Regions from separate parts of the Streptomyces botrytidirepellens genome, predicted to be linked through region 4. Evidence: riboswitches for the same ligand, from Rfam matches in the RefSeq annotation. Region 4 holds a riboswitch; each other region holds the start of a gene.
What was found. A riboswitch is a leader RNA that binds a small molecule or an ion and turns the genes downstream of it on or off. The one in region 4 is predicted to bind cyclic di-AMP.
Positions count from the first base shown of each region.

Region 1 (2,193 bases), on a different contig from region 4:
CACGGATCGCCGTGCACACCGCATGCGCCGAAATCCGGCGACCGCCCTGGAGTGCGGCCGTATCCCCGTTCACTTCCGGTCCCGCATTGTCGAACCTCCGCCTCAACCCCGCGAAACGCATCCGATTGACGCGTGTTCAGTGACTCTATTCGAAGCCGCCGGGATTTCCGATGGGCGAAGTCAATTCAGGGATATTTTTTGGTCACAGGGGAGCGTCCCGGCCGGGTAACGCCGAAGGCCCCGTCCGGAGCGGACGGGGCCTTTCGACAGGGGTGGCGACGGGTCAGAGGTTGACGCCGTGCGAGCGCAGGTACGACAGCGGGTCCATGTCCGAGCCGTACTCCGCGGTGGTGCGGGCCTCGAAGTGCAGGTGCGGGCCGGTGACGTTGCCGGTGGCGCCGGACAGGCCGATCTGCTGGCCGGGGGTGACCTTCTGGCCGACCGAGACGCCGATCGAGGAGAGGTGGCCGTACTGGGTGTAGGTGCCGTCGTTCATCTTGATGACGACGTTGTTGCCGTACGAGCCGCCCCAGCCCGCCTCGACGACCTCACCCATGCCGACCGACTGCACCTCGGTGCCGGTGGAGGCGCTGAAGTCGATGCCGGTGTGGCTGCCGGAGGACCACAGGCCGCTGGACGCCTGGTAACCGGTGGAGACGGAGGAGCCGTCGACGGGCGAGACGAACGTGTTGAGGCGCTTGCGCTCCTCCTCACGCGCGGCGCGCTCCTTGGCCTCGCGCTCCGCCTTGGCCTTCTTCGCGGCCGCGTCGGCCTTCCGCGCGGCCTCCTGGCGGGCCACGGCCTCGGCCTTCGCCTTGGCGGCGGCGGCCTCGGCGGCGCTCTCCTGGGACTGGGCCTGCGCGTCGATCTGGTCGGAGAGACCGTCGCCCATCACCATCGCCTGGCGGAGACCGGTGTCCTGGGGAGACGGCGTCTCGCCGGTCGCGGCGAGGGCCGGGCCGGCGATGCCGGCGACGACGCCCGAGGCGACCGTGGTGATGCCAGCGATGTTCGCGCCGGTACGGACGGCGGTCTGGCTGGGACGTCGGTGCTTCCCGGCAGCACGGGTGAACGCCATGGTGTGGCGCACTCCTTTCCTTCCTTCTCGCCTACCGGGTTAGCTGACGGGTTCGGAGCAGGAAGGTCTCCTACGGGCCCCTCCCCCGGCCGGGGAAGGCGTCCGATTCACCCCAGGGACGTTTGGGTCCCCGGCTCCCCTGGCACTCGCACCATGGGACTCGGCGATGACTGTCCGTGCCGCGGGTGCGGCGGGTATCCGGCGAACAGCCGCACTGACGCTAAACGGGCCGCGTTTCGATCACCAAACGGTTACGGGTTTTTGTTGTTCTCGCCACAAACCAAACGCCCCTCAAATCGGACATACGGGAGGACCCTGGCGTCTCGCTTGACGCCAGGGCCCTTGTTCTGATGGGGCGTTGAGCCGGTCCAGGGACATCTCGGGCCCGGCGGACCGCGGTTCAGCCGGTGATGACGCGCACCTCTCCGATGCCGAGCGCCCTGACCGGCTCCTCGATCTTCGAGGCGTCACCCACGAGCACCGTCACCAGCCGGTCGGCCGGGAAGGCGCTCACGACCGCCGCGGTCGCCTCCACCGTCCCCGCCTCGGCGAGCCGGGCGTACAGCTGCGCCTGGAAGTCGTCCGGCAGGTGCTGCTCGACCTGGTCGGCGAGCGTGCCCGCGACGGCGGCGGCCGTCTCGTACTTCAGCGGGGCGACGCCGACGAGGTTCTGCACGGCGACATCGCGCTCGGCGTCCGTCAGCCCCTCCTCCTTCAGCGTCCGCAGCACCGTCCACAGGTCGTCCAGCGCCGGGCCGGTGACCTCGGTGGCCACCGAACCGCTGATCGCCAGCAGCGAGGCGCCCGCCGAGCCGCCCCCGGCCGGCGAGGGCGGCGTCGAGCGCAGCACCTGGCCGAAGGCGCGCACCCCGTAGGTGTAGCCCTTCTCCTCGCGCAGCACCCGGTCCAGCCGGGAGGTGAGGGTGCCGCCCAGGCAGTAGGTGCCGAGCACCTGGGCGGGCCAGACGCGGTCGTGCCGGTCGGCGCCGATGCGCCCGATGAGCAGCTGGGTCTGGACCGCGCCGGGCCGGTCGACGATCACCACACGGCCGGTGTCGTCGGCGATGACCGGCGGGACCGAGCGCTGCGGGGCCGGGCCTCCGGTCCAGGCGCCG
Region 1 is NZ_RIBZ01000307.1:8,863-11,055, forward strand. It holds gene EEJ42_RS25825 (GntR family transcriptional regulator) at 1-73, opposite strand, end outside; gene EEJ42_RS25830 (M23 family metallopeptidase) at 284-1,078, opposite strand; cyclic di-AMP (ydaO/yuaA leader) riboswitch at 1,093-1,254, opposite strand; gene EEJ42_RS25835 (M16 family metallopeptidase) at 1,479-2,193, opposite strand, start outside.
Region 1: it holds a riboswitch for cyclic di-AMP, as region 4 does, so the genes downstream of both, EEJ42_RS25830 (M23 family metallopeptidase) here and EEJ42_RS29555 (C40 family peptidase) in region 4, are expected to answer to the same signal.

Region 2 (2,193 bases), on a different contig from region 4:
CGGCCGGTGCTGCCGTCGTCGAGGCCGACCTCGACCTCGACCGTGGGGTTGCCTCGCGAGTCGAGGATCTCGCGAGCTACGACGACGTCGATGGACGGCACGAGGTTCTCCTTCGTATGGGACTTCGGTAGCAGCATGAGCCTAACCGCACCGAAGCCCCGGCGGGGTGCACCGTGGGGGCGGCGCACCCGGCCGGGGCTCGTTGACTACGGTGTGGCTGCTCAGCTCAGGTGGAGCTGCTGGCCGGGGAAGATCAGGTCGGCCTTCGGGATGATGTTCTTGTTCAGCTCGAAGAGCTTCTTCCAGCCGCCCTTGACGTCCTCCGCCTTGGCGATCTTGCCGAGGGTGTCACCGGACTTGACCTTGTACTCGCCGTCGCCCTTCTTGATCGGGCCGCGGGCCTGGTCACGCGCGGCGTGCTCGGGCGCGCTGCGGGGCGCGGCCTTCGGCTTGGCGGACGGGGCCGACTGCGAGGAGTCGGACTGGCTCTGCGACGGGGTGGACGGCGCCGGGGCGGACGGGGCGCCGCCGCTGGTCAGGCCCTTGCCGCAGACCGGCCAGGCGCCCTTGCCCTGGCTGGCCAGGACCTTCTCGGCCACCTGGATCTGCTGGGCCTTGCCGGCCTTGTCGGCGGTGGGTGCGAAGGCGGTACCGCCGTACGCGGCCCAGGTGGAGGAGGAGAACTGAAGGCCGCCGTAGTAACCGTTGCCGGTGTTGATCGACCAGTTGCCGCCGGACTCGCACTGCGCGACCTGGTCCCACTGGGACGTGGTGGCGGCAGAGGCGGACGTCGCACCGATGAGCGGAGTGGCCACAGCGGCTCCGGCGAGGCCGGCGAGCGCGGCGAAACGAGTGGCCTTGGAAGGACGACGGTGCTTGCCCTGAGCGTTGGACATGTTCGTTCGTTTCCTCACCGACGCCTACGAGGTGAGCTGTCGGGTTCGGGCGTGAGTTGCCCGGCTGGGTGCGGGGGTCCGCACCCTGCTTCACCCCTAGCCGCTCGGCCGATCTTGCTGGCCTCCCGGCACTTACCTTGGGTCCCCCGCTCCTGCCTTCGGCGCTGGCGCGTCGGTACCGGTCGACCGCCGGCAGGACTCGGCGTGACGGTCGACGGTGCTCGCGGTGGCGAGCGGAAAGACGTTAAACACACGTGCGGGAAACGTTCAAACACCCTTATCGCAGCGAAGAGGGCTGTTATCGATCTCACCCGGCCCACATCGGCGCAGGTGGGGCCGGGTGCGGAGAGACCGGACACCTCGGACGCCCCGGAAAATGTGACGAGAGGTATGTCTCACCGGCTCCAGATCGGGCAAATCACCCCGAACTACTGGCCCCTGACGGTGAGATCAAGTCGCTGACCAGGGAGAATGAGATCCGGGTCGGTTCCGATGAGGTTCTCGTTGGACTCGTAGAGCCGACGCCAGTCGGCGCCCAATTCCTGCTTTTCGGCGATTGCTGAAAGGTTGTCACCCGGACGCACTGTGTAGCCGCCATCCGTGGGGTTTTCGGCCCTGTCGGCACCGCCGCGCGAGGCGTGGTCGCTCGGCCGCTCCCCCGCGTCCCGTTCGCCCCGGTGTGCGCCGGAGGCACCTTCGGAGCCGCCCCCGGTGGAGGAGGGGGTCGGCGAGGGGTCGGACGCGCCGGGAGAAGGCGCGCCGGAAGAGGGGGACGGGGAGGACGCGTCGTCGTCCGGGCCGCCGGAGTCGTTCGAGTCGTCCGAGTCGCCCGGCGTGGCCGAGTCCTGGGGCCGCTCCGGCTCCGCGGACGCGTCGGAGGGGTCCGATGCGTCCGGCGCCTTGCCGGCCGAATCGCCGCGGTCCCGGGCGTCGGACCGGTCGCGGTCCTCGCGCTCCGCGTCGTCCTGCTGCGAGGGGCGCGCCGTGCTGCCGGGGTTCACGTCCGGGGCGTCGCCGCCGTCGGTCAGCCCGGCGTTCAGCGCGCAGCTGGGCCAGGCGTCCGGGCCGCGGTCGCCGAGGATCGACTCGGCGACGGCTATCTGCTGGGAGCGGCTGGCGAGGTCGGGGCGCGGGGCGTAGCTGGTGCCGCCGTACTTCTTCCACATGTCGAGGGTCAGCTGAAGGCCGCCGTAGAAGCCGTTGCCCTCGTTGGCGCTCCACATCCCGGCGCTCTCGCACTCGGCGACCTGGTCCCATGTGTCGGCGGGGGCGGCCTGGGCGCCGGTCGCCCCGAAGA
Region 2 is NZ_RIBZ01000854.1:14,145-16,337, reverse strand. It holds gene eno (phosphopyruvate hydratase) at 1-137, opposite strand, end outside; gene EEJ42_RS45315 (LysM peptidoglycan-binding domain-containing protein) at 222-896, opposite strand; cyclic di-AMP (ydaO/yuaA leader) riboswitch at 903-1,070, opposite strand; gene EEJ42_RS45310 (LysM peptidoglycan-binding domain-containing protein) at 1,325-2,193, opposite strand, start outside.
Region 2: it holds a riboswitch for cyclic di-AMP, as region 4 does, so the genes downstream of both, EEJ42_RS45315 (LysM peptidoglycan-binding domain-containing protein) here and EEJ42_RS29555 (C40 family peptidase) in region 4, are expected to answer to the same signal.

Region 3 (2,193 bases), on a different contig from region 4:
CCAGAGCCGCCGGAACGAGGGGCCGTCGCCGCGACGACGGCCGGATCAGGGGGTCACGGGTTCAGCCCGTGGTCGCGCAGCCAGGACAGCGGGGCGATCGGCGAGCCGCCGCCCGGCCGCACCTCCAAGTGGAGATGGGGGCCGGTGACGTTGCCGGTGGCGCCGACGCGGCCGATGGTCTCGCCCGAGGACACCTTGCCCGAGGTGACGACCATGGACGACAGGTGGCAGTACCAGATCTCGGTGCCGTCATCGAGCTTGAGCACGATGCGGTAGCCGTACGATCCGGCCCAGCCCGCCTGGGTGATGGTGCCGCCGCTCACCGCCTTGACCGGGGTGCCGGTCGGGGCGGCGAAGTCCTGGCCGGTGTGGTCGGCGGACCACATGTCGCCCGCCTGGCCGAAGCCCGCGGTCAGGGTGTACGAGGCGACGGGGAGGGTGAACCCCGTGGAGGTGGAGGCCTGGGCGCGGCGCTCGGCGGCGGCCTTCGCGGCGGCCTCCTTCTCGGCCTCCGCCTTCTTCTTGGCGGCGGCCTCGGCGGCCTTCTTCTTGGCGGCGGCCTCGGCCTTCTTCTGCTCCGCCAGGTCGCGGGCCTTGGCGGCGGCCTTCGCGGCGTCGTCGGCGGCGGCCTTGGCGGCGGCGCGCGCCTCGCTCTCGCGTCTGTCGTCATCCGCCGCGGTCTGCTGGCTCTCGGCCTGCCGCAGGATGCGGGTGCGCAGCGCCTCGCCCGCCTCGGTGCCGCTGGTGGTGAGGGCGGTCGCGGTGGTCTGGGAGGAGCCCTGGTCGTCGGCCATCAGGGAGCCGATGCCGGGCAGGTCCTTGGCGGCGGGCAGCTGGGCCTTGACCTCGTCGGCGACGTGGGCGAGGTCCGGCATGGAGATCGGGACGGTCGGCCGGTCCTTGGCGCTCGCCATGCCGCCCGCGCCGACCGCCGCGATGACGCCGACGCCGAGGACGGCGCCGCTGCGGGCCATGGTCCCGCCGCGCTGCTTGCCGACGCGGTGCCGACCGCGGAGCGGAGCGATGGACTCCTCGGTGGGGTTCCACTCGTCCCAGACGGCTTCCTTGCCTACGGGCGGCTCATCCGGTTCGGCGCCGAGGCCGACCGTGGTGCGGGCGCCGGCTCCGGCGTCGAAGCCGACTCCGTACGCGGTCGCAGTGCCGGGACCCGTACCCGACGAGCGGTACGGAGCTTCGTCCAGTACGGACCTGTTGGACGCCACCGGGGCGCACTCCTTTCCTTCCCTCTCGCCTACCGGGTTAGCTGACGGGTTCGGAGCAGGAAGGTCTCCTACGGGTCAGGTTCGACCCGATTCACCCCAAGGTGGTGGTTCCCCGGTTCCCTGGTGCTGGTGCCTGGTGCTGATGGTGGTGCTGGCGCTGCACGTACGGGATTCGGCGACGGCGCACGGTTGCCGCCTCTGCGACGGCTGTGCCGACCGCGCTGCGTTATCGAACGTTAATAGAGAGCGCGACATGATTCCAAGCTCTTCTGAAGAATCCGCGTAGCTTTGGCATGAACTTAGTAACCAAGGAAGGACAGATGGGGGCGTTTCACCCCGGTTGAAAAGGGATGGTAAAAACCTCCGGCGGGCTGATCGTGTGTCAATCGTTATGCGCGCGCGTCACGGTTGGCTACGGTCCGTGTCCGGAGCGGGGGTCGTGGTTCCGTTCGTTCCGGGTGGGCGCCGGACCGCGAGCAGGGCCATGTCGTCCGAGGTCTCTCCGCCCGCGTGCAGCGCGACGTCCTCCACCAGCGCGTCGAGCAGCCCGCCCGGTCCGGTGAAGCGGCGGCCGCGCAGCCGCTCCTCGGGGACGTAGAACGTGCCGTGCCGGTCGCGGGCCTCGGTCACCCCGTCCGTGAACAGCAGCAGCGTCGCGTCCTCGGGAAACCGCAGCTCCGTCACCCGGTCGGGCCACGCGCCCAGTTCGCCCATCCCCAGCGGCAGCGCGGCCGTCTCCGGCTCCAGGCGGCGCACCGCGCCGTCGCCGGGCAGCAGCAGCGGCGCCGGGTGGCCGCGGTTGATGAGGCGGAGGGTGGAGTCGCCGCGCGGGATCTCGCCGAGGACGGCGGTGGTGAACCCCTCGAACGCCTCCAGATCGGCCCGCTGCCGGGCGCCCTCGCGCCGCAGCGCCCGCTCCAGCCGCCCCGCGAGTCCCTCCAGCGTCGCCTCCTGCTCCGCGGCCTCCCGG
Region 3 is NZ_RIBZ01000243.1:23,297-25,489, forward strand. It holds gene EEJ42_RS19070 (M23 family metallopeptidase) at 54-1,223, opposite strand; cyclic di-AMP (ydaO/yuaA leader) riboswitch at 1,235-1,365, opposite strand; gene EEJ42_RS19075 (PP2C family protein-serine/threonine phosphatase) at 1,626-2,193, opposite strand, start outside.
Region 3: it holds a riboswitch for cyclic di-AMP, as region 4 does, so the genes downstream of both, EEJ42_RS19070 (M23 family metallopeptidase) here and EEJ42_RS29555 (C40 family peptidase) in region 4, are expected to answer to the same signal.

Region 4 (2,193 bases):
GAGAACGATGAGGTGAAGCCCAGCTTCTTCGACTCGCGGCGCAGGATGCGCACGCACGCGCTGTGGAACGTCATCACCCACATCGCGTTCGCCCGCGGGCCGACCAGCTCCTCGACCCGCTCCTTCATCTCGCCCGCCGCCTTGTTGGTGAAGGTGATGGCGAGGATCTGGCCGGGGTGCACATGGCGGGTGCCGAGCAGATACGCGATGCGGTGGGTGAGCACCCGGGTCTTGCCGGACCCGGCCCCCGCGACGATCAGCAGCGGCGAGCCGGTGTGCTCCACGGCGGCCCGCTGCTGCTCGTTCAGCCCCTCCAGCAGCGCCGCCGGGTCGATGGCGGGGCGGGCCGCGCCGTCCCGGTAATACGCCTCTCTGGTCCCGCTCGGCACCGGCGCGTCGAAGGCGCCCGTGAAGAGGTGGTGCGGCACCTCCTCGCCGCCTGAACCGTCTGAACCGCCACTGTGGCCCGGGTGTGCGGAATCCTCGGGCGGCGGGGGCTCCTCTTCCGGAGGCCCGAGGCTCGCCAGGAAGCTGTCGTCAAAGAGGCTGCTCATCGCTCACCGAGTTTAGGCGGCCGCACTGACAGCCTACGCATGGATGTCACGAAACGGTTTCGGGCATATCGACCACCAGCCTTCACAGGAGCCCCACGAGTTGGCTACCGTCCTCCCCCAGGCGGCCCGTAGACCCGTCGGCGAACCGCGCCGGCCCGGGCGGCCTCCGCCGAGTCCGGTCGCGCCGCGAGGCAGCCGGAGCCGGGGACCCACAACGCAAGACCGGGGTGAATCGGCCCGAGCTGCGGTACGACGCGTACGGCATGTACGACGCGCACGTCCCGCCCGCGCACGGCCGTAGGGCAACCTTCCGTACCGCCCGAACCCGACAGCTAACCCGGTAGGCGGTCCACGGAAGGAGTCGCCTCCCTTGGCGTCGCACCGCAAGCCGCGGACCCGAATACCCACCGCCGCCGCCTCCACCGGACGCCGTACGGCCGTCGGATTCACCACCGCCGCCCTCGCCTCCGTCACCCTCCTCTCCCAGACCGCGAACGCCGCCCCGGGCGATCCGAAGCCCGGCACCACGCAGTCGATCGAGGCGGTCAAGGAGAAGGTGGACACCCTCTACCACCAGGCGGAAACCGCCACCCAGCACTACAACGCCGCCAAGGAGCGCTCCGAGCAGCAGCGCACCAAGGTCAACCGGATGATGGACGACGTCGCCGAGAACACGGAGAAGCTCAACGAGGCCCGCCGCACGCTCGGCACCTACGCCGCGGCCCAGTACCGCAACGGCGGTATGACCTCGAGCGCCGCGAGCCTGCTGTTCTCCAACGACCCGCAGGACCTCTTCGACCAGTCGCATCTGATGAACCGGATGGCCGGTTCGCAGAAGCGGGCCGTCGACGACTTCCAGACGCAGGCGGCGAAGGCCGCCAAGGAGCGCCGCGAGGCCGCCAAGAGCCTGGAGTCGCTGACCGAGACCCAGCGAGAGCTGAAGACCAAGAAGAAGTCCGTCCAGGACAAGCTCGCGCAGGCCCGGCGGCTGCTGGCGAACCTGACCGCCAAGGAGAAGGCGCGGCTGGCGGCGATCGAGAAGAAGAAGGCCGAGGAGGCGCGGCGCAAGGCGGCCGAGCTGGCCGAGAAGCAGCGGGAGGCCGCGGCCCAGCAGAAGCAGCAGGAGCAGGAGCAGGAGCAGCAGTCGAGCGGCGGTTCCTCTTCCGGTTCCGGAAGCAGCTCGGCAGGCTCATCCACCGCCACGAACAGCACCAAGGCGGCCAAGGCGATCGACTTCGCGGAGTCCCAGCTCGGCAAGCCGTACGTCTGGGGCGCGACCGGGCCCAACTCCTACGACTGCTCGGGGCTCACCCAGGCCGCCTGGAAGGCCGCCGGGGTCTCCCTGCCGCGCACCACATGGGACCAGGTGAAGGCTGGTACGCGCGTCTCGACCTCCGACCTCGAGCCCGGTGATCTCGTCTTCTTCTACGACGACATCAGCCACGTCGGGCTCTACATCGGCGACGGGATGATGATCCACGCGCCGAAGCCGGGGGATGTGGTGAAGAAGGCGCCGATCACCGAGATGCCGATCTACGGGAGCGTGCGGCCCGCGTAACCGCAGTGCGGCTGCCCGTACCCGCGCGGGCAGCCGCCGCTCACACCGGTGCTCACACCGGCCGGATCACGTGCCCGGCTT
Region 4 is NZ_RIBZ01000328.1:26,407-28,599, reverse strand. It holds gene pcrA (DNA helicase PcrA) at 1-554, opposite strand, end outside; cyclic di-AMP (ydaO/yuaA leader) riboswitch at 712-916, shown strand; gene EEJ42_RS29555 (C40 family peptidase) at 925-2,112, shown strand; gene EEJ42_RS29550 (L,D-transpeptidase family protein) at 2,179-2,193, opposite strand, start outside.